2 regions of the Streptomyces sp. NPDC020958 genome follow, and region 2 is predicted to be linked to the other one. Evidence: predicted binding sites of a transcription regulator. Region 2 holds the regulator's gene; the other holds the start of a gene.
What was found. Region 2 encodes HrcA, which represses chaperone genes, less so after heat shock. Its sites were predicted from a motif close to TTNGCACTCNGNNNNNCNGAGTGCNAA; they were not measured.

Region 1: the regulator HrcA is predicted to act here: its motif matches at 8,669-8,695, upstream of groES (co-chaperone GroES).

What each region holds. Positions count from the first base shown of each region.
Region 1 covers NZ_JBVHFU010000008.1:216,384-231,034, reverse strand. Annotated here, with positions in the region: gene guaB (IMP dehydrogenase) at 1-621, opposite strand, end outside; gene ACZ3KP_RS24190 (sigma-70 family RNA polymerase sigma factor) at 776-1,363, opposite strand; gene ACZ3KP_RS24185 (response regulator transcription factor) at 1,641-2,252, opposite strand; gene ACZ3KP_RS24180 (WhiB family transcriptional regulator) at 2,635-2,964, shown strand; gene ACZ3KP_RS24175 (LysR family transcriptional regulator) at 3,059-3,967, opposite strand; gene ACZ3KP_RS24170 (MOSC domain-containing protein) at 4,047-4,715, shown strand; gene ACZ3KP_RS24165 (SDR family NAD(P)-dependent oxidoreductase) at 4,813-5,586, shown strand; gene ACZ3KP_RS24160 (ester cyclase) at 5,656-6,363, shown strand; gene groL (chaperonin GroEL) at 6,451-8,076, opposite strand; gene groES (co-chaperone GroES) at 8,214-8,522, opposite strand; gene ACZ3KP_RS24145 (polysaccharide deacetylase family protein) at 8,738-9,541, opposite strand; gene ACZ3KP_RS24140 (polysaccharide deacetylase family protein) at 9,538-10,458, opposite strand; gene ACZ3KP_RS24135 (THUMP-like domain-containing protein) at 10,549-11,754, shown strand; gene ACZ3KP_RS24130 (RNA polymerase sigma factor) at 11,766-13,034, opposite strand; gene ACZ3KP_RS24125 (YciI family protein) at 13,078-13,434, opposite strand; gene ACZ3KP_RS24120 (LCP family protein) at 13,608-14,651, opposite strand, start outside.
Region 2 covers NZ_JBVHFU010000009.1:159,407-174,057, reverse strand. Annotated here, with positions in the region: gene ACZ3KP_RS25360 (adenosine deaminase) at 1-78, opposite strand, end outside; gene ACZ3KP_RS25355 (ribonuclease Z) at 99-1,004, opposite strand; gene ACZ3KP_RS25350 (histidine triad nucleotide-binding protein) at 1,011-1,364, opposite strand; gene ACZ3KP_RS25345 (S41 family peptidase) at 1,497-4,706, opposite strand; gene ACZ3KP_RS25340 (hypothetical protein) at 4,753-5,325, opposite strand; gene ACZ3KP_RS25335 (VOC family protein) at 5,402-5,794, opposite strand; gene ACZ3KP_RS25330 (16S rRNA (uracil(1498)-N(3))-methyltransferase) at 5,845-6,603, opposite strand; gene ACZ3KP_RS25325 (nitronate monooxygenase) at 6,600-7,676, opposite strand; gene dnaJ (molecular chaperone DnaJ) at 7,785-8,921, opposite strand; gene hrcA (heat-inducible transcriptional repressor HrcA) at 8,922-9,938, opposite strand; gene ACZ3KP_RS25310 (MBL fold metallo-hydrolase) at 10,114-10,836, shown strand; gene ACZ3KP_RS25305 (DUF3097 domain-containing protein) at 10,871-11,677, shown strand; gene hemW (radical SAM family heme chaperone HemW) at 11,804-13,036, opposite strand; gene ACZ3KP_RS25295 (SpoIIE family protein phosphatase) at 13,157-14,651, opposite strand, start outside.

The sequences.
Region 1 (14,651 bases), on a different contig from region 2:
GTCCTTGACCGTGATCAGGCCCTTGAGGACACCGGAGTCGTCGACCAGCGGCAGCTTCTCGATCTTGTGCTTGCGCAGCAGCTGCATGGCCTCGGTGCCGGAGATGCCGACCTTGCCGGTGACCAGCGGCATGGGGGTCATGACCTCGTGCACCTGACGGCTGCGGTCGGACTCGAAGGCCATGTCGCGGTTGGTGACGATGCCGAGCAGCTTGCCCGCCGGGTCGGTGACCGGCACACCGCTGATGCGGAACTTGGCGCACAGGGCGTCGGCCTCGGCGAGGGTGGCCTCCGGACGCACCGTGATGGGGTCGGTGACCATCCCGGACTCGGACCGCTTGACCAGGTCGACCTGGTTGACCTGGTCCTCGACGGAGAGGTTGCGGTGCAGCACGCCCACGCCGCCGAGCCGGGCCATGGCGATCGCCATGCGGGACTCGGTCACCTTGTCCATGGCCGCCGACAGCAGCGGGATGTTGACCCGGACGTTGCGTGAGATGCGGGACGAGGTGTCGACCGCGTTGGGGAGCACCTCTGATGCGCCCGGCAGCAGCAGCACGTCGTCGTAGGTCAGCCCGAGTGTCGCGAATTTTCCGGGCACTCCGTCGACGTTTGCAGTCATGACACCTTCCCCAAATGGCCTTGAACGGTGCGGATGCCCATGCTAACGGGAAGCGGGGGCCCCAAATTCCACGGTACGACTCAGCCCAGGGCTTCGTATGTTCGTACGGAAACGGGCGTGCGCCTGTTCATCGGGGGTGGCTGAACCCGTTCGGCTACTGCTCCGCCAGTGCCCGCAGCCGGCTGAGCGCGCGGTGCTGGGCGACGCGGACCGCGCCCGGTGACATTCCCAACATCTGACCCGTCTCCTCCGCGGTCAGGCCGACCGCGATGCGCAGCAGCAACAGTTCGCGCTGGTTCTCGGGGAGGTTGGCCAGGAGTTTCTTGGCCCATTCGGCGTCGCTGCTGAGCAGCGCGCGCTCCTCGGGGCCGAGGGAGTCGTCGGGGCGTTCGGGCATCTCGTCGGAGGGGACGGCGGTGGAGCCCGGATGGCGCATAGCGGCCCGCTGCAGGTCGGCGACCTTGTGGGAGGCGATGGCGAAGACGAAGGCCTCGAAGGGGCGGCCGGTGTCGCGGTAGCGGGGCAGGGCCAGGAGGACCGCCACGCACACTTCCTGCGCGAGGTCCTCGACGAAGTGCCGGGCGTCGCCGGGCAGGCGGGACAGGCGGGTGCGGCAGTAGCGCAGCGCGAGTGGGTGGACATGGGCGAGCAGGTCGTGCGTGGCCTGCTCGTCCCCGTCTACGGCGCGGTGGACGAGAGCACCGATCGTCCCCATGGCAGTGACTGCCTCGTCCTCGCGCATCGGACCATGGTGCCCTGCTGCCTCCGGCTGGGTGGCACCGCGTCCGTCGTTGTGCACCGAAGCGTTATGAGCAGGTGCGCCGGAACTCATCTCCTGCGCCCTCCCCTTCCGCTCGAACGACTCGTCCCCGAGAGACTCCACACCTCAAGGATGCGGCATCCGCGCCGAAACGAGCAGCGGCACTGCGCCGATCCGTCTTGCGGACCCCGCCCACCATGCGGTAGGCGGGAGCGTCCGGTCGGTGCGCGGTCCCGCTGCGGCGCAGCTCAGCGCGGTATCAACGGACCAGGCCCCAACGGAAGCCGAGGGCCACCGCGTGGGCACGGTCGGAGGCGCCGAGCTTCTTGAACAGGCGCCGGGCGTGCGTCTTGACCGTGTCCTCGGAGAGGAACAGCTCACGGCCGATCTCGGCGTTGGAGCGGCCGTGGCTCATGCCCTCCAGGACCTGGATCTCCCGTGCGGTGAGGGTGGGCGCGGCGCCCATCTCGGCCGAGCGCAGGCGCCGGGGCGCCAGCCGCCAGGTGGGGTCGGCGAGCGCCTGCGTGACGGTCGCGCGCAGTTCCGCGCGCGAGGCGTCCTTGTGCAGGTAGCCGCGGGCACCGGCGGCGACGGCCAGGGCCACCCCGTCCAGGTCCTCGGCGACCGTGAGCATGATGATGCGGGCGCCGGGGTCGGCGGACAGCAGCCGGCGCACGGTCTCGACGCCGCCCAGTCCGGGCATGCGCACGTCCATCAGGATCAGGTCGGAGCGGTCGGCGCCCCAGCGGCGGAGGACTTCCTCGCCGTTGGCAGCCGTCGTCACGCGCTCGACGCCGGGCACGGTCGCGACCGCGCGGCGCAGCGCCTCTCGGGCAAGCGGGGAGTCGTCGCAGACGAGGACGGATGTCATGACCGCCCTCCGCAGCTGATGCGCGTCACCTTGAGCCTCCAGGCTGGTACGGAATCGTCACCTGTGCGGTCGAACGTCTCGGACGCCTGCCCGAGCACTGGTTGCTTCAACCGCCACCGCCCTCTCAACGACGGTCACTCGAAAGAGTTACGGGGCCGCGTGCTGTCTTCGGCACTCTACGTGAGGGCGCGGACACGGTGGAGACATGGACGTCAGACCCTCAACTTTTCATCACAACTAATGCCCCATTTAGACCTTTTTCTTCCTGTTTCACAGTGTCTGGAGCTAGATTGCCAATGAGTCATATTTTCATCTCTCTAGACCGGAGATGTACGGTCGGTTGGCACCGTATCCGCCCAGAACGGCTACAAGGGGTCACGTAATGGCAGATTTCTCCCGCCTTCCCGGACCGAACGCGGACCTGTGGGACTGGCAGCTCCTGGCCGCCTGCCGCGGGGTCGACAGCTCGCTCTTCTTCCATCCCGAGGGCGAGCGCGGGGCGGCTCGGAGTGCCCGTGAGAACTCGGCCAAGGAGGTCTGCATGAGGTGCCCGGTCCGCGCCGAGTGCGCGGCGCACGCACTGGCGGTCCGCGAACCGTACGGCGTGTGGGGCGGCCTGACCGAGGACGAGCGCGAAGAGCTCATGGGGCGGGCGCGCACCAGGCTGGTGTCGGCCTCGACGACCAGCGGCGACCCCGCCTCGGACCATTGAAAGAACGTTTCTTCAACAGCTTGAGATCCGTTGTACTGACGCAGCTTGACGATCTTCTCCGGACCGGGCACAGACGCGCGCCCGGCGCAGACCCTCACGCCCGCCGGGCCGCCCGGCCCAGTTGCTCCAGCGTCGCCGCCACCGCCGGTACCTGTGCCAGGTCGGGCAGGGTGAGAGCGACGATCTCCCGCCGCACCGCCGGCTCCAGCGCCACCGTGCGCGCTCCCCTCGGCCGTACCGACTCGATCGCCAGCCGGGGCAGCACCGCCACGCCGAGACCCGCGCCCACCAGGCCGACCACGGCCGGGTAGTCGTCGGTGGCGAAATCGATCCGCGGGGTGAAGCCCGCGCTCTCGCACGCCTGGACGAGCTGACCCCGGCAGCGCGGGCAGCCCGCGATCCATGACTCGTCGGCGAGCTCCCCGAGGGCGACGGACTCCGCGCGGGCGAGCCGGTGCCCCTCGGGGACCAGGCCGACGAGACGGTCCACGAGCAGCGGCCGCACCACCAGGTCGGCCCACTCCTCGGCACCCCCCGCGTCCGCCCCGCCCTCGTAGCGGAAGGCCAGCGCGATGTCGCAGTCGCCCTCGCGCAGCAGGTCCACCGACTTCGGGGGCTCGGCCTCCTCCAGCGAGACCCGGGTGCCGGGGTGGGCGGCGCGCAGGGCGGCGAGGGCGGTGGGGACCAGGGTGGAGCTGCCGCTCGGGAAGGAGACCAGCCGCACCCGGCCGGCCCGCAGACCGGCGATCGCGGCGACCTCCTCCTCGGCGGCGGTGAGCCCGGCGAGGATCCCGGAGGCGTGCCTCACCAGGGCCTCGCCGGCCTGGGTGAGGCGCATCTCGCGGCCGTTGCGCACCAGCAGCGGGGTGCCGACAGAGGTCTCCAGGGCCTTCATCTGCTGGCTGACGGCGGGCTGGGTGCAGCCCAGCTCACGGCCGGCCGCCGAGAACGAACCGGTGGTGGCGACGGCGCGCAGGACGCGGAGATGACGTGCTTCGATCACCCTTCGAGCATAAGGCGGTCTTGGGCATCGCCCCCGATAACGCGTCGACACTTTGAGGGGCGTCCCTTAACGTCGGAGCATGCAGCTTCTCTCGGTGAACCTCGGCCGTCCGACGCCGTCTCCGCACACGGACCAGGTGGACGGCGTGACCGGCATCGACAAGCGGCCCGTGGACGGGCCGGTGCGGGTGGCGGCGCCCGGACCGAAGGGCGTCGCGGGCAGCGGCCTGGCCGGGGACGCGGTGTGCGAGCTGCGCCATCACGGCGGTGACGACCAGGCGGTGTACGCGTTCGCACGCGAGGACCTCGACGACTGGGCACGGGAGCTCGGCCGCACCCTGGGCAACGGCTGTTTCGGTGAGAACCTCACGACGGCCGGACTGAACGTGTCCGGCGCGCTGATCGGCGAACGCTGGCGGATCGGCTCCGAGGTCGTCCTGGAGGTCACCTCCGGGCGCGTCCCGTGCCGCACGTTCCAGGGCCACCTGGGCGAACGGGGATGGGTGAAGAGGTTCACGCGGAAGGGTGCGACCGGTGCCTACCTCCGGGTGATCGAACCGGGCGAGATCAGGGCCGGCGACCCGATCGAGATCGTGCATCTGCCGGACCACGGGGTGACGGCGGCGATGGAGTTCCGGGCCACCACCACCGAGCGGGAGCTGCTGCCGCGGCTGCTCGCGGCCGGTGCGGCGCTGCACCCGGAGGCGCTGGCACGGGCCCGGAAGTACGTCGCGGCGCAGGCCGGCTGAGAGGACGTCACGCCCGGCGCGTTCACCGGCGCTTCACCGTTCGGGAGAGCTGGTGCGCACAGCGGACCCCGGCGGTCCGGGTAACTACCCTTGGGCCATGACAACGGCTCTGATTACGGGATCGACCGCGGGGATCGGTGCCGCGTTCGCGCGGCGGCTGGCGGCGGACGGGCACAACCTCGTCCTGGTGGCGCGGGACACCAAACGACTGCGCGAACAGGCGACCGAGCTGCACGACCGGCACGGCATCGAGGCGGAGGTGCTCACCGCCGACCTCGCCGAGGACGCCGGCATCGAGTCGGTCGCCGTCCGGCTCGGCGACCGCAGGAACCCGGTCGACCTGCTGGTCAACAACGCCGGGTTCGGCAACAAGGGGCGGTACCTGGACGTCTCGATGGCCGACGAACTGCGCATGCTCAAGGTGCACTGCGAGGCGGTGCTGCGGCTGACGTCGGCGGCGGCCGAGGCGATGCGCGAGCGCGGGCGCGGCGGTGTCGTCAACGTGGCGTCGGTGGCCGCGTTCGTGCCGCGCGGTACGTACGGCGCCTCCAAGGCATGGGTCGTGCAGTTCACCCAGGGCGCGGCGCGCGACCTGGCGGGGACCGGGGTGCGCCTGATGGCGCTGGCGCCCGGGTTCGTGCGTACGGAGTTCCATGAGCGGGCCGGGATGGGCACGGACAACATCCCCGGCTGGATGTGGCTGGACGCCGACAAGCTGGTCGCGGCGGCCCTCGCCGACCTCGCCCGCGGCAGGACGCTGTCGATCCCGGACCCCCGCTACAAGGTGCTGACGGGCCTCGCGAAGATCGCCCCGCGCGGCCTGGTGGGCGGCATCAGCTCGAAGACGGGTCGCAAGTACGGGCCGCAGTAGGAGCGGACGGCCGGGCGGTGGGAAAATGGCCGTGACGGTACCGGACCCAGGGGGGCCGGAGGCGGCGGTATGACGTTCATGCAGGTCATCGAGTGCAGGACCAGCCGGTTCGAGGAGCTGGACCGGCTGTTGGACCGATGGGTCGAGCAGACCAGAGGGAAGCGGACGGCGACGCACGCGGTGGTCGGCACGGACCGCTCGGACGCGTCGCACGTCGTCGAGATCGTGGAGTTCCCGTCGTACGAGGAGGCGATGCGGAACTCCCGGCTTCCGGAGACCGACAAGGTCTTCCACGAGCTGCTGGCGCTGTGCGACCAGATGCCGAGGTTCACCGATCTCGACGTGGTGCGTGACGAGCGGATGTACGCCGACACCGCGCGGCGGTTCTTCGAGACGATCGCCGCGGCCGGTCCGCTGGCTCCGCTGGACGGCCTGGTCGCGGAGAACTACCACGGTCACGATCCGGCCGACGACCAGGACACCATCGGCATGGACGCGCTGCGGCGCGAGCTCGGGGTGTGGCGGGACGCCTTCGACTTCAGATTCCTGATCGAGGACCAGATCGCCCAGGGGGACCGGGTGTGCAGCCGGTGGATTCTGGCGGGGGTGCAGAAGGGCGAGTTCCTGGGACTGCCGAACACCGGACGGCGGATCGCCATGACCGGCACCACGGTCCACCGCTTCGACGCCGGCGGGAAGATCGCCGAGGGGTGGTGGCAGTACGACCGGCTCGGTCTGATGAGCCGGCTCGGAGCACTGGACGCGCTGGAGAACTGAGCCCACAGTGAAAGCCCGCGAGGGGCGAAGCCCCCGCTCCCGGCGGACGACCGGGAACGGGGGCTTCGTGCGACGCTGAGGCGGTGCTCAGTGGGCGTGGCCGTGGGAGTGGCCGGCCGCCGCGGGCTCCTCCTCTTCCTTCTTCTCGACGACCAGGGTCTCGGTCGTGAGGAGCAGGGAGGCGATAGAGGCGGCGTTCTCCAGGGCGGAGCGGGTGACCTTGACCGGGTCGATGACGCCGGCCTTGACCAGGTCGCCGTACTCGCCGGTGGCGGCGTTGAAGCCGTGGCCCTTCTCGAGCTCGGCGACCTTGGAGGTGATGACGTAACCCTCGAGGCCGGCGTTCTCGGCGATCCAGCGCAGCGGCTCGACAACGGCGCGGCGGACGACGGCCACACCGGTCGCCTCGTCACCCGTCTTGCCGAGGCCGTCCTCCAGCACCTTCGCGGCGTGGACGAGCGCGGAGCCACCACCGGAGACGATGCCCTCCTCGACCGCGGCGCGGGTCGCGGAGATGGCGTCCTCCAGACGGTGCTTCTTCTCCTTCAGCTCCACCTCGGTGGCGGCGCCGACCTTGATCACGCAGACGCCGCCGGCCAGCTTCGCGAGACGCTCCTGGAGCTTCTCACGGTCCCAGTCGGAGTCGGTGTTCTCGATCTCGGCCTTGATCTGGGCCACGCGGCCCTGGACGGCGGCGGAGTCGCCGGCGCCGTCGACGACCGTGGTGTCGTCCTTGGTGACGGTGACGCGGCGGGCGGAGCCGAGCACGTCCAGGCCGACCTGGTCGAGCTTGAGGCCGACCTCCTCGGAGATGACCGTGGCGCCGGTGAGGATCGCCAGGTCCTGCAGCATCGCCTTGCGGCGGTCACCGAAGCCGGGGGCCTTGACCGCGACCGCGTTGAAGGTGCCGCGGATCTTGTTCACCACGAGGGTGGACAGGGCCTCGCCGTCGACGTCCTCGGCGATGATCAGCAGCGGCTTCGAGGCGTTGGCCTGGATGACCTTCTCAAGCAGCGGCAGCAGGTCCGCGATGGAGGAGATCTTGCCCTGGTTGATGAGGATGTAGGGGTCCTCCAGGACCGCCTCCATGCGCTCCTGGTCCGTCACGAAGTACGGCGACAGGTAGCCCTTGTCGAAGGCCATGCCCTCGGTGAAGTCCAGCTCCAGACCGAAGGTGTTGGACTCCTCGACGGTGATGACACCGTCCTTGCCGACCTTGTCCATCGCCTCGGCGATGAGCTCGCCGACCTGCTGGTCCTGGGCGGACAGCGCGGCGACGGCGGCGATGTCGGACTTCTCGTCGATCGGGCGGGCCGACGCGAGCAGGTCCTCGGAGACGGCGGCGACGGCGGCGTCGATGCCCTTCTTCAGGGCGGCCGGGGAGGCACCGGCGGCGACGTTCTTCAGGCCCTCGCGGACCAGCGCCTGGGCCAGCACGGTGGCGGTGGTCGTACCGTCACCCGCGATGTCGTTGGTCTTGGTCGCCACCTCCTTCACCAGCTGCGCGCCGAGGTTCTCGTACGGGTCGTCGATCTCGACCTCGCGGGCGATCGTGACACCGTCGTTGGTGATGGTGGGGGCGCCGAACTTCTTGTCGATGACGACGTTGCGGCCCTTGGGGCCGATCGTCACCTTCACCGTGTCGGCAAGCTTGTTGACGCCGCGCTCAAGGGCGCGACGGGCGTCCTCGTCGAACTTCAGGATCTTCGCCATGGCAGCGGGAGCCCTCTCGGAATTCTCGGGTGAACAAGACTGCGCCCCGGGCGCCCGGCTTCTTAAAGGATCGCGGGAACCAGGGGCGCAGCTTCAAACGGATTCAAGCGGAGTGCTTGAGGTGGTAAGTCGCAGGCTTACTTCTCGATGATCGCGAGCACGTCGCGAGCCGAGAGGACGAGGTACTCGTCGCCGTTGTACTTCACCTCGGTGCCGCCGTACTTGCTGTAGAGCACGACGTCGCCGACCTTGACGTCGAGCGGCAGGCGCTCGCCGTTCTCGAACCGGCCCGGGCCCACGGCGAGGACGGCGCCCTCCTGGGGCTTCTCCTTCGCGGTGTCCGGGATGACCAGGCCGGAGGCCGTGGTCTGCTCGGCGTCGAGCGGCTGGACCACGATGCGGTCCTCAAGCGGCTTGATGGCAACCTTGGAGCTGGCGGTCGTCACGATCCGACCTCCCCCTTCGGAGATCTCACGGGGTTAACTGTCTGAGGTGGCGACCAGGTGGATCCGTCGTCGCGGGTGCCGGACCTGCCCGTCGCGTTGTTGGCACTCTCATCTGCCGAGTGCCAGAGCCGAGACTATGACCGCGATTAGCACTCGGTCAAGCGGAGTGCCAATTACGTCCGGCGCGGCGTCGAAAATTCGACGTCTCGCACCCTTCAGAGGTAGTCCTCCAGCCGCCCCACGGTCAGGCCGCTCGCCTGGACCCGGCGCAGCAGCCGGGCCGTGCGCTCCCTCAGGGTCGGCCCCATGGCCTCGTCCGGGCCCACCAGGACGATGTCGCCGGGACGCAGCTGCTTGTCCTTGCTCCGGTAGGTGATGCCGTCCGGGGTCATCGCCGCCCGCCACAGCACCACCGCCGTCACCCCGCAGTCGGCCGCCGCGCGCAGGGTGGTGCGGTCGTAGGTGCCGTAGGGCGGGCGGAAGAGGCGGGGGCGGATGCCGAAGCGGGACTTCAGCTTCTCCTGCTGGCCGCAGATCTCGGCGCGCTGGCCGGCGTAGGGCAGGCCGGGCATGGCGGGGTGGTCGAGGGTGTGGTTCTGGACGCTGGCGCCGACGGACTGGAGGCGGGCGAAGTGGCCGTAGCCGGGGCCGACCACGCTGTCCGTGAGGAACAGGCTGACCGGGAGGCGCAGTTCGCGGACCATGTCCACGAAACGGGGGTCCTTCTCGGCGCCGTCGTCGTAGGTGAGGAAGACGACCCGGTCGGCGGTGGCGACGTGGTCGACGACCGGGGGCAGGGCCGCCCGGAAGGAGAGCGGGTGGGACGGGGGGCGCGGGGCCGGGGAGAGCGGTGCGCTCAGGCCCCAGCGGCGGTACGGCTGGGCGCCGGCCGGGCCGTGCGGCCGTACCCGGTCGGCCGCTTTCATGCCCAGCCGTTCGATGGGGTCGACGGACGGCGCACAGGCCGCCAGGAGGAGGGCGGCGGTCAGCAACGCGGCCGTCGCCCCCGGTCGGCTCACAGGTAGTCCTCCAGGCGCGCCACCGCGTAGCCGTCACGGGTGACCTTGTTCAGAAAGCGGCGCATGTCGTCGACCATCGTGCCGTCCCAGTCGTCCCGGCCCCGGAAGTGGGTCAGCACGATGTCGCCGGGGTGCAGGCTGCGGTCCCACTCGCGGTACTCCCAGTGGTCGACGAACACCTCCTCGTCCCAGATCGGCGCGTACTTGATGCCGCAGGCCTTGGCGGCGCGCAGGGTGTCGCCGTTGTAGTTGCCGTAGGGCGGGCGGAAGACCGTCGGCGCCCTGCCGAACTGCTTCTTCATGATCGTCTGCATGCCGCAGATCTCGTGCTTCTGCTCGTCGTAGGACAGGCCGGGCAGGTAGGGGTGGGTCAGGGTGTGGTTGTTGAGGGTGTGCCCCTCGGCCTGCATGGTGCGGAAGAACCCGTAGTCGTCCTTGACCAGGTAGTTGCTGAGGAACGCCGAGTACGGGATCTTCAGCTCGCTCATCATCCGCAGGAAGTCCGGGTCCTTGTTCGCGCCGTCGTCGATGGTGAGGAAGACGACCTTCTGCCGGGTCGGGATCGTGGTGAAGACCGGCGGCAGGTCGTCCTCCACCTGGCCGTCCACCTCGAATCCGTCGCGAGCGGTGATCCTCGGCTTGCGCGTCGGCGGGGCCGGGGGCCGCAGCGGGACCGCGTCAAGGCCCCAGCGCCGGGCGGCGGCGACCAGGGCTGCGTGGGAGTCGGGGGCGGGGGCGGGGGCCGCCCGGTGGCCCTGCCGCCCGGCGGCGGGGCGGACGTCGGGGCTCTCCCCGGTCCCGGCGCAGCCGCACACGACGGCACCGGCGCAGAGGGCGAGTACGGAGAGCAGCACCGCGCTCCTCCGCCCCCCACCCCTCTTCGACCTATTTTTGTCATTTTGTACGACTGCTCGCATGGCGTCGGATCCTTCCAGGCCCCCGCCCGGAACCGGGGCAGACACCGCCGTCGGAGGCGAACCATCCACCGACTGGCCGACAATGACCCGGTGAACGACCTCCTCTCCCCCCTCCTCACCCCCGAGGGCCGCGCCCTCCTCGACGAGGTCCGCGGCACCGCGCCCGCCGACGAACTCGCGGTGGCCACCCGGTTGCGCCGCGGGCACCCGGCCGAGCTGGTGTCGGCGGCGCTCGCGCAGGCCCGGCTGCGGCAGCGGGCGGCGGCCAAGTTCGGGGAGGCGGACGCGGAGCGCATGTTCTTCACCCCGAACGGGGTCGAGCAGTCGACGCGGGCGAGTGTCGCGTCGTACCGGGCGGAGTGTTTCCGCGCCTCGGGCATCCGTTCCGTCGCCGACCTGTGCTGCGGGATCGGGGGCGACGCGATCGCCCTGGCGCGCGCCGGGATCCGGGTGCTCGCCGTGGACCGGGACCCGGTGACGGCGGCCACCGCCCGCGCCAACGCCGAGGCGCTCGGGCTCGCGGACCTGATCGAGGTGCGGGAGGCCGACGTCACGGAGGTGGACACGGCCGGCCACGACGCCGTCTTCGTCGACCCGGGCCGCCGCGGCGGCCGCGGCCGCGTCTTCGACCCGGAGGCCTACTCACCGCCGCTGTCCTGGGCGGTCGAGGCGGCCCGCGGGGCACCGCGAGCCGCGCTGAAGATCGCACCCGGCATTCCGCACGAGGCGATCCCCGCGGACGCGGAGGCCGAGTGGGTCTCCGACGGGGGCGACGTCAAGGAGGCCGTGCTGTGGTTCGGCGCGGGCGTGACCCCCGGAGCGCGCAGGGCGACGCTGCTGCCGACGGGAGCGGCCGTCTGGGCCTCCCCCGACACCATGCTGCCCGACCCCGAGGTCCGTCCCGTCGGCCGCTACCTGTACGAGCCCGACGGCGCCGTCATCCGTGCCCACCTGGTCGCCGAGGTCGCCGAGGAGCTGGACGGCGGCCTGGTCGACCCGACGATCGCGTACATCACGGCCGACGGCCTCCACGCCACCGCCTACGCGACGCCGTACGAGATCACCGATGTGCTGCCCTTCAACGTGAAGAAGCTGCGGGCCCTGCTGCGCGAGCGCGAGGTCGGGAACCTGACCGTGAAGAAGCGCGGGTCGGCCGTGGAGCCGGAGGAACTGCGCAGGAAGGTCAAGCCGCAGGGCCCCAACGCCGCGACCGTGTTCCTGACCCGGGTGGCGGGAGCCCCGACCATGCTCGTCGGCGCCCCCGCCCGCCCTGCCGCCGGAGCCGGGCCGTCCTGAGCGACGTCGGGTCAGGGAGCGCACTCCCTGGCCCGGGTCAGCAGCAGCTCGCGTTCGCGTTCGTTGTGGGCGAGGGCCGCCGCGTGCTCGAACTCCGTGCGGGCCTCGCTCGTGCGGCCGAGGCGGGCGAGCAGGTCGCCGCGCACGCTCGGCAGCAGGTGGTAGTCGCGGAGGGCGGGCTCGGCCGTCAGCGCGTCCACGATCGCGAGGGCCTGCTCCGGTCCCTGCGCCATCGACACGGCCACCGCCCGGTTCAGTTCGACGACCGGGGACGGGGACCGGGCGGCGAGCAGCCGGTACAGGGTGGCGATGGCCGGCCAGTCGGTCTCCTCGTAGCGGTACGCGTGCGCGTGGCAGGCCGCGACGGCCGCCTGCAGGGCGTACGGTCCGGGGGCGCCCGTCGCCGTGGCGTCCGCGCGGGCCAGGGCCCGGATGCCGCGCGCGATGAGCATGCGGTTCCAGCGGCGGCGGTTCTGGTCCCTGAGCAGGACCGGCGCGCCGTCGGGTCCGGTGCGCGCGGCGGCCCGGGAGGACTGGAACTCCAGGAGCGCGGTCAGGGCGTGCACCTCCGGCTCCTTCGGCATCAGGCCGGACAGCACGCGGGCCAGCCGCAGCGCGTCCTCGCACAGCGACGGGCGCAGCCAGTCGTCGCCCGCCGTGGCCGCGTACCCCTCGTTGTAGATCAGGTAGATGACGTCCAGGACCGAGCCGAGCCGGGCCTCGCGGTCGGGTCCGTACGGCACCTCGAAGGCGATGTTCCTCGTCGCCAGGGTGCGCTTGGCGCGGACGACGCGCTGGGCGACCGTCGGCTCGGGGACGAGGAAGGCGCGGGCGATCTCGGCCGTGCTCAGGCCGCCCAGCAGGCGCAGGGTGAGGGCGGTGCGGGCCTCGGGCGACAGCACCGGGTGGCAGGCGGTGAAGACCAGGCGGAGCAGGTCGTCGTCGATGTCGTCCGGGTCGGCGGGCTCCTCGGGCGGGACGGCCGTCTCCGTCCCGCGGCCGATCTCCGCGAGCTTGCGGGCGTAGTTCTCGCGGCGCCGGACCAGGTCGACGGCACGGTGGCGGGCGGTGGCCATGAGCCAGGCGCCCGGGTTGTCGGGCACGCCGTCCCGGGGCCACTGCTCCAGCGCGGCGACGAGCGCGTCCTGGGCCAGCTCCTCCGCGATGCCGACGTCCCGGACGATCCGGGCCACGCCCGCGATCACGCGGGGCGACTCCAGCCGGAAGACGGTCTCGATGGCGTGGCGGGCGTCGGCCTCGGCGGGGGGCTGTGTGCTCACAGCCCCCCATGCAACACCCTCCGCCGGACGGACGCCAGGACGGTCAGCCCTCGGCGATCTCCCGCACCTCGCAGGTCACCGTCCAGAACTCCTCGTGGACCTTCAGGAACCGCTTGGTCCACTCCAGGGCCTCGGCCTTGTCCTTGCACTGCATGATCGCGTAGCCGCCGACGACCTCCTTGGACTCGGTGAACGGCCCATCGGTGACGGAGATCTTCCCGCCCTCCCAGCGGACGCGGGTGCCGTCGGCGGTGGGCGTCAGCCCGGCGGTGTCCAGCATCACGCCGGCCTTGGTGATCTCCTCGATCAGCTCGCCCATCCGCTGCATCAGCTCCTGGCTGGGGCCCTCGGCGGGGGCGGAGTTCTCGTCGATCCGCACGAGCGACAGGTAACGGGGCATGGTGACTCCTCGGGGTCGGGCGACAGGGCGTTTCCCTGCCTCTCACCCTTGCGTCGAACGGCCGGCGCCCGGATCGACACGCCCACGGAAATTTCCCCGTGGATTTTTTTTCCGGCCCTGCCGGCCCCGCCGGCCCCGCCCGCCACGCCCGCCACGCCCGCCACGCCCGGGCCTTACCGCAACGACTCCCACAGCTCGCTCGCCGCGGGCTCCTTCGCGATCACCCGGTTGGGGTCGGAGGGCGCGGTCACCACGGGCATCATCACGGTCCTGACGTGCGCGGAGGTCAGCCCCTTCAGGCTCTGCCCGAGGCGCATCAGCTCGGTCAGCGAGTCCAGGCCGGTGTCGGTGGTGAGGGACGCGGTGACGGCGTCGGCGACCTCGTAGAGCCTGGCCGGGTCGCCGAGGAGGCTGATGGAGGCCATCTGGTCGAGGAGGGCCTTGACCAGTTTCTGCTGGAGGCCTATCCGGCCGAGGTCGCTGCCGTCGCCTATGCCGTGCCGGGTGCGGGCGAGCGCCAGGGCCGTCGTGCCGTCGAGGTGGTGGGTGCCCTTCTTCAGGTGCAGGTGACTGTCGTCGTCGTCGATGTCCTGGTCGGTGGTGACGGTGACCCCGCCGATCGCGTCCACCAGCTTCGCGAAGCCCGAGAAGTCGATCTCCAGGTAGTGGTCCATCCGGACACCGGTGATCGACTCGACCGTCTTGACCGCGCACACCGCCCCGCCCACCGAGTAGGCGCTGTTGAACATCGAGTCGTGGGCGACGGCCGTCGAGCCGCCGGAGGACAGCGGGCAGGAGGGACGGGTGACCAGGGTGTCGCGCGGGATGCTGACGACGGTGGCCGAGGTCCGGCCGGCGTCGATGTGCACCACCATCGCGGTGTCGGAGCGGGCGCCCGAGCTGCTGCCCCCGCCGAGCTTCTCGTTCTCCTTGCCGCTGCGCGAGTCCGAGCCCAGCACCAGGATGTTCACCGATCCGGTGGGCAGCGGTGACGCGGCGCCGGACGCGGCGGCCGTCGGTGTGGTGACCGCCTTCGCCGGCCGGTCGTCCCCCAGCGCGCTGTTGATGTCGACGCTCTTGATGTTGTCGTTGAGGTGCACGTAGACCCACCCCGCGGCCGCGATGCCGAGCGTCATGACGCCCGCCAGGGTAAGACCGACGATCTTCAGTGTTCTCGACCGCCGGTCCACCCGTCTGACCGCGTCGCCCTGCTCCTC
Region 2 (14,651 bases):
CGCGGCCAGCATGAACGCCAGCTCGGGCTCCAGGGTGCCTTCGATGTGGAGGTGCAGTTCTGCTTTCGGGAGGGGCATCAAAGCATCGTACGGCGGTTTCACCTGCGCTTCGGGACCGGCACTCGGAGCAGGTCGTGGGCGACGGTCAGCTCGCCGTCGTAGCCGGCGGCCCGTGCCTGCCGTCCGAACTCCTCGGGGTCGGCGTAGCGCTGACTGAAGTGGGTCAGGACCAGGTGACGTACGCCCGCGTCGCGGGCGACGGCCGCCGCCTGTCCGGCCGTCAGGTGGCCGTGTTCCGCGGCGAGTTCGGCGTCCCCGTCGAGGAAGGTCGACTCGATGACGAGCAGGTCGCAGCCCTCGGCGAGGGCGTGCACGCCCTCGCAGAGCCGGGTGTCCATGACGAACGCGAACCGCTGGCCCCGCCGCACCTCGCTGACCTGGTCGATCGTGACGTCCCCGAGGACGCCCTCGCGCTGGAGCCGGCCCACGTCGGGGCCGGTGACGCCGTGCGCGGCGAGCCGTTCGGGCAGCATCCGCAGGCCGTCGGGCTCGGTCAGCCGGTAGCCGTAGGACTCGACGGGGTGGGAGAGCCGGCGGGCCTCGAGCCGGTACGACCGGGTGACCGCGAGGTCGCCGTCCGCGTCGACCGGGACCTCGGTGACACCGACGGTCTCCCGGTAGGCGGTGGCGTAGCGGAGGCGGTCGAAGAAACGCTGCCCGGAGCGCGGGTAGTGGGCGGTGACCGGGTGTGGGACCCGGTCGAGGTTGATGCGCTGGACGACCCCGGCGAGGCCGAGGCAGTGGTCGCCGTGGAAGTGGGTGACGCAGATCCGGTTCAGGTCGTGGGCGGCGACCCCGGCGCGCAGCATCTGCCGCTGGGTGCCCTCGCCGGGGTCGAAGAGGATGCCCTCGCCGTCCCAGCGCAGCAGGTAGCCGTTGTGGTTGCGGTGCCGGGTGGGCACCTGACTGGCCGTTCCGAGGACCACCAGTTCACGTACGGACACGGTGACCTATCCGGGCGGCCACTGCAGGCCGCGGCCGCCGAGGACGTGGGCGTGGGTGTGCCAGACGGTCTGGCCGGCGCCGCTGCCGGTGTTGAAGACGACGCGGTAGCTGTCCAGCTTCTCGTCGTCGGCGACGGCCTGGGCCTCGCGCAGTATGTCGGCGGCGATCGTGGGTTCGCCTTCGGCGAGTTCGGCCGCGTTCTTGTAGTGGACCTTGGGGATCACCAGGACGTGGGTGGGAGCCTGGGGGTTGATGTCCCGGAAGGCGACGGTGGTGTCCGTCTCCCGGACGATCGTCGCGGGGACGTGGCCCGCGACGATCTTGCAGAAGAGGCAGTCGTCCTGGGGTTCCCCTGGCATGTTTTCTCCTCGCCCGGTGATCGGTTTCGGGTTTCCGGGGCATCGTATCGTCGTCAGGGCGCGGGTCCGGTGGGGGCTTGTCGCGCAGTTCCTCCCCCAGCCTTCGGCCGGGGGTACCCCCAGCGCCCCCCTTTACGCCGGCAGCACCGGCGGTGCTTTCGCGGGGCTGTTCTCCAATGCTTCCAGTGCGAGGCGGACGGCCTCGTCCAGTTGGGGGTCCCGGCCCGCGGCCCAGTCCTGGGGGGTCTGGACGACCTCCACGTCCGGGTCGACGCCGTGGTTCTCCACTCCCCAGCCGTAACCCTCCAGCCAGAACGCGTACTTCGGCTGGGTGACCAGGGTGCCGTCGACCAGGCGGTAGCGGCTGTCGATGCCGATGACGCCGCCCCAGGTGCGGGTGCCGACCACCGGGCCGATCCCCAGGGCCTTGATCGCCGCGTTGACGATGTCGCCGTCCGAGCCGGAGAACTCGTTGGCGACGACCACGACCGGGCCGCGCGGCGCGTCCCGCGGGTAGCTCTGCGGGCGCATGCCGCGCGGCAGGTCCCAGCCGACGATGCGGCGGGCCAGTTTCTCCACCACGAGCTGGGAGGTGTGCCCGCCGCGGTTCTCGCGGACGTCCACGACGATGCCCTCGCGGGCCATCTCCACGCTCAGGTCGCGGTGGATCTGGGCCCAGCCGGGCGCCTGCATGTCGGGGACGTGGAGGTAGCCGAGGCGGCCACCGGACGAGGCGTGGACGTGGGCGCGGCGGTCGGCGACCCAGGCGTGGTAGCGCAGCGGCTCCTCGTCGGAGACGGGTACGACCACGGGGTGACGCAGGTCGCCGCCGCCGGCCGGGGACACGGTCAGTTCGATCGCCTTGCCCGCGGTGCCGACGAGGAGCGGACCGGGGCCGGTCACCGGGTCGACGGGGCGGCCGGCGACGGCCACGATCGCGTCGCCGGGGCGCACCGCGGCGCCGGGTGCCGCCAGCGGGGAACGGGCGCCGGGGTCGGAGGTCTCGGTGGGCAGGATCCGGTCGATGCGCCAGGTGCCGTCCTCGTGCCGGGAGATGTCGGCGCCGAGCAGGCCCTGGCGGGCGCCGCCGCCGTAGCCGCCGCGCGGGGTGACGTAGGCGTGCGAGGTGCCGAGTTCGCCCTGCACCTCCCAGAGCAGGTCCACCAGGTCGTCGTGGGTGGCGCACCGGTCGACGAGCGGACGGTAGCGGTCGAGGACGCCGGTCCAGTCGACGCCGCCGAGGTCGGGCCGCCAGAACTGGTCGCGCATGATGCGGCCGGTCTCGTCGAACATCTGCCGCCACTCGGCGGCCGGGTCGACGCTCGCCCGGATCCGCGTCAGGTCGACGGTGACGTTGGTGTCGCTGTCGTCGTCGCCCGAGGCGCGGCGGTCGCTGGGTACGACCTTGAGCTTGCCGTCGGCCCGGAGCAGGACGCGTTTGCCGTCGCCGCTGACCTCGAAGCGGTCGGCGTCGGAGGCGAGGTACTCGATGCGCTGCTGGGCGAGGTCGTAGCGCTCCAGCTCGGTCCTGGGCGCCGGGTCCTCGGGGTGGGCGCGGGAGGCGCCGAGGACACCGCGCACCGGGTGGCGCAGCCACAGGACACCGTCCTTGGCGGCGCGCAGCCCGGAGTAGCGGCCGGCCTCCACCGGGAACGGCACGATCCGGTCGGCGAGGCCCTCCAGATCGATCCGGGTGGCGGGGGTGCCCTCGGCGTCCGGGGTCTCGTCCTTGTCGGGGGTCTCGAAGGGGCGGCCGTGGCGCTGCGGGCCGAACGGCGAGGGGGTGGTGGCCGCGAGGGTGATCAGGTGCGGGCGGTCGCCGACCACGAAGGCCAGGTCGAAGACGTGCTCGTCGTAGACCGGGTCGAAGGAGCGGGTGGAGAGGAAGGCGAGGTGTTTGCCGTCGCGGGTGAAGACGGGGTCGTAGTCCCGGAACCGCAGCGGGGTGGCCTCGGTGACGGTGAGGTCGGTGGTGTGGGCGATGCGGAGCTGGCAGAGCCCGCCCGCGCCGGGGTGGGACCAGGCGAGCCAGCCGGAGTCGGGGGAGAACGCCAGCCCGGACACGTCGCCGTCCTCGCTGCGGTCGACCTCGCGGACCTCGCCCGTCTCGCGTTCGACGAGGAGCAGCCGCCCGTCGTGCGCGGCGACCGCGACCCGGCCGCCGTCGGGGGCGACGGCCAGGTCCAGGACCCGGCCGAGCTGTCCGACGGCGAGCCGGCGCGGGGTGGAGCCGGGGGCCGGACCGGTGGCGGGCGCGAACTCCAGGGCGTCCTCGCCCTCGGCGTCCGTCACCCACACCACCCATTCCTCCGCGTCCACGCGGAAGGTGACGGGCAGCCGGGCCCGCACCCCGGGCCGGGCGGCGAGGGCGCGCGCCGGACCGGACCGGTGGGTCACCCAGTGCACGCCGCCGCGCACCAGGACGGCGCTGCCGCGCCCGGTGTGGTCGGGCGAGGCGGAACCGAACCAGCGGGCCGCGTCGAGCGGGTACGGCTGCCGGTCCACCCGCTGCCCGCCGAGCCGGACGTCCAGCGGGCGCGGCTCGGCGCCCTCCAGGTCGTCCAGGAGCCAGAGTTCACCGGCCGAGGCGTAGACGACCCGGGTGCCGTCGCTCGCCGCGTGCCGGGCGTAGAAGCCGTCGAGGAAAGTGTGCCGGCGCAGGTCGGAGCCGTCGGCCAGGGAGGAGTACAGCGCCCCGGTGCCCTCGTGGTCGGAGAGGAACGCGATCCGGTCGCCGACCCATTCGGGGCACTCCAGGTTCCCGTCGAGTTCGGCGTGCAGCCGGACGAACTCGCCGTCGCCCTCCCGGTCGATCCACAGCTTCCCGGCCGTACCGCCCCGGTACCGCTTCCACCAGGCCGCCTCGCGGCCCATCGGCGCGGACAGCAGCACGGTGGCGGGCCCGTGGGCCACGTGCCCGACCGGGCCGTACGGAAGGACGGTGGACGGTCCGCCGTCGAGCGGGACCGCGTGGGCCCAGCTGCGCCGGAGGCTGGACTGACCGTAGGTGGTGATCGCGAGGACCCGTCCGTCGCCGGTCCAGCCGCGCACCTGGGTACGGGAACTCCCCCAGTGCGTCAGGCGGGTCGAGGGGCCGCCGTCGACCGGAGCGACGTGGATCTCGGGGGCACCGTCGCGGGTGGACGTCCAGGCGACCGTGGTGCCGTCGGGCGAGATGCGCGGCAGGGCCACCGGCATGTTGTCGGCGCTGACCCGCCAGGCCCGGCCGCCGTCGAGGGGCGCGAGCCACACGTCGTCCTCGGCGGTGAAGGCGACCAGTTCGCCGTGGACGTGGGGAAATCGGAGGTAGGACCGCGGTCCCGTCGCTGCACCCTGAGTCACCCGCTCAGCCTATGCACCCGGGCCCGCCCGCCGGGGCCGATTTCGATCACTTGCCCTGCACGGGCCAGCACGTGGGGTCGCCCTGGCACCAGATCGTCCTCGTCACGGTCACGGTGGGGCCGGGCCGCTGCCCGTAGGTGGGGGGCCGGTACGTGCTGTACGCGGGGCCGGGGGTGGCGTCGCAGTTTCCGAGGCCGTTCACCCGGAACCACTCCTTGCCGCCGACCTTCGCGACGAGGTCGCCGCGCACACAGGCACCGCTGACCGCCTTGGTGACCCGGCCGGTGACGGTGATCGCCCGCCCGTCCTTGGTCCTGCCCTTGCAGTCGACGGAGACCACGGTGGCCTCGGTCGCCGAGGGCGTCCTCGCCGACGAGCCGGAGGCGCCGGACGTGCCCGCCGTGCCGTAGCTGCCGGTGCAGGTGAGCCAACTGACGTCGACGTGCTGCCGTTTCAGCTCGGCGGTGGCCGTCTGGTCGGTGGTGTACGCGACGGTCGCGGTGTTCAGGTCGCTCGGCCGGCAGCCCGCCAGGACGCCGGCGGCGACCACCGCGAGCCCCGCCACGGCCGCCGCCCTGCTGCCGCGCGGCCGGCGCCAAATCCGCCTCAATGCCCCCATGGAGGGCAGCCTGCCACCGTCCCGGCCCTGGCGGTAGGGGGCTTACGGCCACTCACCTGTTCGGGACCGTCACCCTTCAGGTGCGCAGCAGCAGCCACTCCTGGAGCTCCACCAGGTTCCCCTCCGGGTCCTTCAGGTGGGCGACCCGCATCCGCTGCGTCATCGGCGCCGGCCCGTGCACCAGGACCGCACCGCGTGAGGTGATCTGCTCGCAGTAGGCGTCGAGGTCGTCGACGCGCAGCACCACCAGCGAACGGTGCCCGGTCGCCGCGTCCCCCAGTTCGCCCAGTGTCTCGGCCATCATCGCCCGGTCCTGCAGGGCGATCCCCGCGGACCCGGCGTGCGGACTGAACTTCTCGTACGGCCCCTCGCTCGCCCCCGACTGCGGCTTCAGCCCGAGCACGTCGGAGTAGAAGCGGTAGCAGGCGGCGAAGTCGGTGACCAGGAGCCGGACTTGGGCGAGTTCCACGGCGCGTTCCCCCAGGAGGTGGTGCGGGTGCGGTGCGGCTGTCGTACGGGTCAGGACCACCGGCCGGTGCGGCCCAGCAACAGGGCCGCGGCCGCGGTGCCGGCGGTCGACGTACGCATCACCGTAGGCCCCAGGGTGTACGCCCGCGCACCCGCCTCCTCGAACAGCGCCAACTCGTCCCGGGCCACGCCCCCTTCAGGCCCGACGACCAGCACGATCTCGCCCACGGCGGGCAGTTCGGCGGTGGCGAGCGGCGCACTGTCGTGCTCGAAGTCGGAGTGGAGCACGGCGGCGAGGGCGGCGCCCGCGAGCAGCGCCGCGACCTGCTTGGTGGTCGCCGTGTCCGCGACCTCGGGGAAGCGCACCCGGCGGGACTGCTTGCCGGCTTCGCGGGCGGTCGCCCGCCACTTGGCGAGCGACCTGAGCCCCCGGTCGCCCTTCCACTGGGTGATGCACCGGGCGGCCTGCCAGGGCACGATCGCGTCCACGCCGACCTCGGTCATGGTCTCCACGGCGACCTCCCCGCGGTCGCCCTTGGGCAGCGCCTGCACCACGGTGATCCGGGGCGCGGGCGCGGGTTCCTCGGTCACCGCGCCCAGGCGCACCACGAGCCGGTCCTTGCCCTCGGCGGCGACCACCTCGCAGACGGCGTGGCGTCCGGCGCCGTCGGTGAGCACGACCTCCTCGCCGGCCTCCAGCCGCTTCACGGAGACCGCGTGCCGCCCCTCGGGGCCGTCCAGGACGTACTGGCCGCCGCCCTCCGCGGAGTCCGCGGGGAACCGCTCGACGACGAACACGGGCGCTGTCATCGCCCCTCCTCCTTGGTCGACAACGCTGTCGACGCGGCCGCGAGTTCCTCGGCGAGGGTCTCCACGAGCCGACCGGCCGGCAGCTCCCGGGCCAGCCGGTGGCCCTGCCCCGCCCACAGCGCCATGCCCTGCGCGTCCCCGGCCCGGGCGGCGGCCTTGCGCAGCGGGGCGGTGAGGTGGTGGACCTCCGGGTAGGCGGCGGGCGCGTACGGGCCGTGCTCACGCAGGAAACGGTTGACCAGGCCGCGGGCGGGCCGCCCGGAGAACGCCCGGGTCAGCTCGGTGCGCGTGAACAGCGGGTCGGTCAGCGCCCGCTTGTGCACGTCGGGGGCGCCGGACTCGGGGGTGGCCAGGAAGGCCGTGCCCAGCTGGGCGGCGCTCGCGCCCGCCGCGAGCACGGCCGCGATCTGGCTGCCGCGCATGATCCCGCCCGCGGCGACCACGGGCAGGCTCACGGTGTCCCGGATCTGGGCGACCAGCGCGAGCAGCCCGATCCCGGAGCCGTCGTTCTCGGGGACGTCCCGGTGGGTGCCCTGGTGACCACCGGCCTCGACACCCTGCGCGATCACCGCGTCCGCGCCGGCCCGCTCGACGGCGAGGGCCTCCTCGGCCGTGGTCGCGGTGACCAGGGTGAAGGTGCCGGCCCGGCGCAGTGAGTCCAGGGCCTCCCGGCTCGGCACGCCGAAGTGGAAGGAGGCCACGGCCACCGGGTTGTCGAGGAGGACGGCGAGTTTCGCGTCGTACCCGTCGTCCCGGCCGCTGTCCGGGTCACCGAGCTCGGTCCGGTACCAGGCGGCCTCACCGGCCAGCTGGTGCGCGTAGAGGTCCACGGCCCCGGACTCCGCGTACTCCGGCTGCGGCACGAAGAGGTTCACGCCGAAGGGGCGGCCGGTCAGTCCCCGCAGTTGCTTGATCTCCTGGTACATCCCGTCGGCGGTCTTGTACCCGGCGGCCAGGAACCCCAGTCCGCCCGCCTCGGACACGGCGGCGGCGAGCTGCGGACCCGAGGCCCCGCCCGCCATGGGGGCCTGCACGATCGGAAAGCGGCAGAGATCGGTCAGCGCGGAGGACATGACGGCATGTTGTCACGTCCTCCGGACAAGACCGAATCGGCCGCCGCTTTGGCACATGCCAGGAATGTGCCGCCACCCTGGCACATGCCAGGGGAATGCCGCGGCCCGTCAGCGCCCGTTGAACGCGTCCTTCAGCCGGCTGAACAGTCCCTGCTGCCCGGGCTGGAACTGCCCCGTCGGCCGTTCCTCCCCGCGCAGCTTCGCCAGCTCCCGCAGCAGCCTCTCCTGCTCCGGGTCGAGCTTGGTGGGAGTCGTCACCTCCACGTGGACGATCAGGTCGCCCCGGCCGCCGCCCCGCAGGTGCGTGACCCCGCGCCCGTGCAGCGGGATCGACTGCCCCGACTGGGTGCCCGGCCGGATGTCGACCTCCTCCATCCCGTCCAGCGTCTCCAGCGGCACCTTCGTACCGAGGGAAGCCGCCGTCATCGGGATGGTCACCGTGCAGTGCAGGTCGTCGCCGCGCCGCTGGAACGTGGAGTGCGGCAGCTCGTGGATCTCGACGTACAGGTCACCGGCGGGACCGCCGCCGGGGCCGACCTCGCCCTCACCGGCGAGCTGGATCCGCGTGCCGTTGTCGACACCCGCCGGGATCTTCACGGTCAGCGTCCGCCGCGACCGCACCCGTCCGTCACCGGCGCACTCGGGGCACGGCGTCGGCACGACCGTCCCGAAGCCCTGGCACTGCGGACACGGCCGCGAGGTCATGACCTGACCCAGGAACGACCGCGTCACCTGCGAGACCTCACCGCGGCCCCGGCACATGTCACACGTCTGGGCGGTGGTGCCCGGCGCCGCGCCCTCACCGTTGCAGGTGTTGCAGACGACCGCCGTGTCGACCTGGATGTCCTTGGTCGTGCCGAAGGCCGCCTCGTCGAGCTCGACCTCGATCCGGATCATCGCGTCCTGGCCGCGCCGCGTCCGCGACCTCGGCCCCCGCTGCGACGCCGTACCGAAGAAGGCGTCCATGATGTCCGAGAAGTTCCCGAACCCGCCGGCGCCGAAGCCGCCCGCGCCCCCGCCGCCGCTCTGCGACAGCGGGTCCCCGCCGAGGTCGTAGACCTGCTTCTTCTGCGGGTCGGAGAGCACCTCGTAGGCGGCGTTGATCTCCTTGAACCGCTCCTGGGTCTTCGGATCCGGGTTGACGTCCGGGTGCAGCTCGCGCGCGAGCCGACGGAAGGCCTTCTTGATCTCTTCCTGCGACGCGTCGCGGCGCACGCCGAGAACGGCGTAGTAGTCCGTGGCCACTTACGACTCCGCCAGGATCTGTCCGACGTACCGTGCCACCGCTCGTACCGCTCCCATCGTTCCCGGGTAATCCATGCGGGTCGGTCCGACCACGCCGAGCTTGGCGAGTGCCTCGCCGCCCGAACCGTAACCGACCGACACCACGGACGTGGAGTTGAGTCCCTCGTGGGCGTTCTCGTGACCGATGCGCACGGTCATGCCCGAATCCCCCGCCTCGCCCATGAGTTTGAGGAGCACGACATGCTCCTCCAGAGCCTCCAGGACGGGCCGGATCATGAGGGGAAAGTCATGCCCGAAGCGGGTGAGATTGGCGGTACCGCCGATCACCAGCCGCTCCTCGTTCTCCTCGACGAGCGTCTCCAGCAGGGTGGAGAGCACCGCCGAGACCGTACCGCGGTCCTCGGCCTCGAAGGCGTCCGGCAGGTCCTCCACCAGCCGGGGCACGTCCGAGAACCGGCGGCCCGCGACCCGGCTGTTCAGCCGCGCCCGCAGATCCGCCAGGGACGCCTCCCCGAACGGCGCCGGACAGTCGACCAACCGCTGCTCGACCCGCCCGGTGTCGGTGATCAGCACCAGCATCAGCCGCGCGGGGGCGAGCGCGAGCAGTTCCACGTGCCGCACCGTCGACCGCGTCAGCGAGGGGTACTGCACCACGGCCACCTGCCGCGTCAGCTGGGCCAGCAGCCGGACCGTGCGGGCCACGACGTCGTCGAGGTCGACGGCGCCGTCGAGGAAGCTCTGGATGGCCCGCCGCTCGGGCGCGGTCATCGGCTTGACACCGGCCAGCTTGTCGACGAACAGCCGGTAGCCCTTGTCGGTGGGGATCCGCCCCGCGCTGGTGTGCGGCTGGGCGATGTACCCCTCGTCCTCCAGGGCGGCCATGTCGTTGCGGACGGTCGCCGGCGAGACACCGAGGTTGTGCCGTTCGGTCAGCGCCTTCGAACCCACCGGCTCCTCGGTGCCGACGTAGTCCTGGACGATGGCGCGCAACACCTGGAGCCTGCGTTCACTCAGCATCTTCGCGCCACACCTCCAGAAAGTCGTCCCCGCGGCCTTTCGGGTCTTTCGTCTGGCACTCTGCGAGCCCGAGTGCCAGCGTCCCCGGCCCAGTGTACGGCCGTCGGGTACCGACTGGGCAAGGTCGGTACGGGGACGGTACGGACCCGCCGCGTTCTGCGGCTAGCGTCGCGGTATGACGGTGACTTGGGAAGAGCTGGGCTGGGAGCGCCTGGCCGACGGGGTCGGCCGGTGCCGGCTGCCCGGCTGGGACTGCACGGCGGGGCTGGTCCTCGGGGCGGGCACGGCCCTCATGGTGGACGCCGGGTCGAGCCTCGCGGAGGGCGCCCGGTTGCGCACCCAGGCGCAGGCGCTCGCCGACCACCGTGTGACCCATCTCGCGCTCACCCACGCCCACTTCGATCACGTCCTCGGGGCGGCGGCGTTCGCGGGCACGGACCTGTACGCGGCGGTGGGCGCGCAGACCGTCCTCGCCCACGACCGTGACGGGCTGCGCCTGGACGCGGTAGGCAACGGCCTGCCGGCCCCGGAGGCCGAGGAGGCGGCGGACGCCCTCCCCGTCCCCCGCCACCTGGTCTCCGGCGAGTGGACCCTCGACCTCGGCGGCGGCCGCCAGGTCCTGCTCGCCAACGTGGGTCCCGGCCACACCGCCCACGACCTCGTGGTCCTCGTCCCCGGCGACCCCGAGGTGGTGTTCTGCGGCGACCTGGTGGAGGAGTCCGGCGACCCGCAGGCCGGCCCCGACGCCGTACCGTCGCGGTGGCCCGCCGCCCTGGACCGGCTGCTGGCCCTCGGCGGTGACCGCGCCCGGTACGTCCCCGGTCACGGAGCGGTGGTCGACGCGGCGTTCGTACGGGCCCAGCGCGACGCCCTGGCGGCGCGTTTCGGCGTGTCGTAGGCACACCCCACCCGCTTCTCCTATCGTCATCCGAATGCGCCAGTACTCCGCCGACCTGACCCCGCCGTGGAAGAAGCCGAAGCCGGTGCCCGAGGTGGCCGCCGAACCCGGCCTGGTGGTGGAGGAACCCGGCACGGGCTTCTGCGGCGCGGTGATCCGCTGCGAGGCGGGCACGGTCACCCTGGAGGACCGCTTCGGCAAGCACCGCGTCTTCCCGCTGGAGCCGCGCGGCTTCCTCCTGGAGGGCCGGGTGGTCACCCTCGTACGGCCCGCCTCCGCGGGTCCGGCCCGCCCCACCCGTACCGCCTCCGGCTCGGTCGCGGTCCCCGGCGCACGCGCGCGTGTCGCCCGCGCGGGCCGCATCTACGTGGAAGGCCGCCACGACGCGGAACTCGTCGAGAAGGTGTGGGGCGACGACCTGCGCATCGAGGGCGTGGTCGTGGAGTACCTGGGAGGCGTCGACGACCTGCCGTCGATCGTGGCCGAGTTCGCACCGGGCCCGGACGCCCGGCTGGGCGTGCTCGTGGACCACCTGGTGCCGGGCACGAAGGAGTGGCACATCGCCCAGTCGGTGACCGGGGACCACGCCCTGGTGGTCGGCCACCCCTACATCGACATCTGGGAGGCGGTGAAACCGGCGTCCCTGGGGATCGACGCCTGGCCCCGCGTCCCGCACGGCCAGGACTGGAAGACAGGCGTGTGCCGGGCGCTGGGCTGGCCCTCGGACAACACGGGCGCGGTGTGGCAGGCGATCCTCGCGCGCGTGAACTCCTACAAGGACCTGGAGCCGGAACTGCTGGGATGTGTCGAGCGTCTCATCGACCACGTGACCGTGCCCTGACGTCCGCCGAGCCGTTGATCCACCGGAACCGGTGGACGGCTCTCCGCCCACGCGGAGGTGGTCCGCCGATCAGTTCGTCCGCACGGCCGAGCAGGTCGTGCTCCCCGCTGTCGCGGGGGTGACCCCTCAGTCCACCAGGTCCCGCACCACCGCATCCGCCAGCAGCCGCCCCCGCAACGTCAGCACGGCCCGCCCCTCCTCGAAGGGGCCGTCCGCCAGCAAGCCCTCCCCCAGCGCCCGCCGCGCGGCCTTCAGCCCCTCCTCCTTGAGCAGCCCCAGCGGCACCCCTTCCCGCAGCCGCAGCTCCAGCAGGATCCGCTCCACCCGCCGGTCCTCGTCCGACAGGACCTCGCGTCCGGCGCCCGGCGACCGACCCGACGCCAGCGCCGCCGCGTACGCCCCCGGGTGCTTGACGTTCCACCAGCGCACCCCGCCCACGTGCGAGTGCGCGCCCGGCCCGGCACCCCACCAGTCGGCGCCCCGCCAGTACAGCTCGTTGTGCAGGCAGCGGCCCGCCTCCGAGGTCGCCCAGTTGGACACCTCGTACCAGTCGAAACCCGCCCCGGACAGCACCGACTCGGCGATCAGGTACCGATCGGCGTGCACGTCGTCGTCGGTCATCGGCACCTCGCCCCGGCGGATCCGCCGCGCCAGCTGCGTGCCCTCCTCGACGATCAGCGCGTACGCCGACACATGGTCCGGGCCGGCCCCGATCGCCGCGTCCAGGGAGGCCCGCCAGTCGTCGTCGGACTCACCGGGCGTGCCGTAGATCAGATCCAGGTTGACGTGCTCGAACCCGGCCGCCCGGGCCTCGGCCACGCACGCCTCGGGGCGGCCGGGCGTGTGCGTACGGTCCAGCACCCGCAGGACGTGCTGCCGCGCGCTCTGCATGCCGAAGGAGATCCGGTTGAAGCCGCCCTCCCGCAGGGCCGCCAGATACGCCGGGTCGACGGACTCCGGGTTCGCCTCCGTGGTGACCTCCGCGTCCGCAGCGAGCCCGAACTCGTCCCGGATCGCGTCCAGCATCCGCACCAGATCACCGGCGGCCAGCAACGTCGGCGTACCGCCCCCGACGAACACGGTCCGCACCTCCCGCGGGTCGTCCCCCAGGACCTTCCTGGCCAGCCTGACCTCGTCGGCCACCGTGTCCGCGTAGTTGTCGCGGGAGGCGAGCACCCCACCGGTGCCGCGCAGCTCGGTCGCCGTGTAGGTGTTGAAGTCGCAGTAGCCGCAGCGGGTCGCGCAGTAGGGGACGTGCAGGTAGAACCCGAGGGGGCGGGCGGCGGCGCCGGCCAGCGCGGCCGCCGGGAGCGCGCCGTCGTCCGGGACCGGCTCGCCGTCGGGAAGTACGGAAGGCATGTCCCCCATTGTCCCGTACTCACCGCGTGCGGATGCCCGCGCACGCGCGCTGTCCCGCACTCGCCGCGTACGGATGCCCGCGCACGCACGCGTCCCCGTACGGTGCCGGTCACCGCGCCGTCACTCCGCCTGGAGCACCAGCAGCGCCAGGTCGTCCTCGGGCTGGCCGCCACCGAACTCGTGGACGAGCCGCCTGATCCGCTCGGCGATCAGCTCGGCGCTCAGCCCCGCGCAGCCGGCCAGCGCCCGGGCGAGCCCGTCCCCGTCGTCGAACTGCCGGGAACCGGAGCGGCGCTCCGTGACCCCGTCCGTCACGCACAGCAGGCTGTCGCCCGGCGCGAGCTCGATCGTCTCGCTGGTGTAGGTCTCGTCCTCGACGACGCCGAGCAGCGTCTGCGGCCGGGCGGCGGTACGCACCCGGCCGTCGGGGCCGAGCAGCAGCGGCAGCGGATGCCCGGCGGAGGCCAGGGTGCAGCGCACCCCGCCGCCTTCGAGAGGGATCAGTTCGCCGTACAGCAGCGACAGGAACCGGGTCTGCGGGCCGTCGCCGGGCGGCAGGTGGCCACCGGCGGCGACCAGGGCCCGCGCGGCGGCGTCGGCGGCCTCGGTGGCGTCGTCGAGGAGCAGCTGGTTGAGCCGGTCCAGGACGTCGGCGACCCGGTAGCCCTCGCGGGCGAGCAGACGCAGCCAGGGCCGCGCCAGGCCGATGACGACGGCCGCCTCGGGACCCTTGCCCTGGACGTCGCCCACGGCGAAGCACCAGCGGCCGTCACTCGCCGGGAAGAGGTCGTAGAAGTCGCCGCTGGGGCCGCCCTTGTCGCAGGGCTCGTAGACGAGCGCACTGGCGACGCCCGGGATCTCGGCGACCGCACCGGGCAGCAGCCCCCGCTGCAGGACGGCGCTGATGGTGGCCTGCCGGGCGTACTGGCGGGCCGCGCCGATGGCCAGGGCGACCCGGCGGCCGAAGTCCTCGACCAGACCGGTGATCTCGTCGGGGAAGCCGTCCGGTCCCGAGCGTCCGATGACGAGCGTGCCGAGCGGCCGCCCGCCCGCGATCAGCCGGTAGGCGAGCGCCGCGCCGTGGGCGTCCCGCGGGCCGAGCGCCGCGCCTGGCCAGGGGTAGGGCTCGGGCCCCGCCCGCAGGCCCTCCGTGACGCCCGGCGGGTCCTTCTCCAGGGCCCGGCGCAGCTCCTCGATGCGGTTCTCGCTGCCGTGCCAGACACGGGCCAGCCGCGGCCCGCCGGCGCCGGTCGGGTCGTTCCAGCCGCCGCGTACGGTCGCCTCGTCCTCCAGCCACACCGCGCACCAGTCGGCGAGCCTGGGCACGATCAGCTGGCCGGTGAGGGCGGCCACCAGGTTCTCGTCGAGCTGCCCGGCGAGCAGGTCGGAGGCCTCCGCGAGGAAGGTCAGGGCACCCCGGTTCAGCCAGTCGCGGTCCCGCTCCGGGCGGTGCGGGCAGCTCCGGTCGGGCGCGGCCGACGGCTCGGGGGGCGCGGGGGGCGCGGGGGGCTCGGGGGCGAGGATCTCGGCGACCCTCAGCTCCTGCTCGTCGGGCAGGGTGCCGCCGCGGCCGGTCAGCCGCGCCCACACGGACTTCGCACCGGTGCGGTACGTC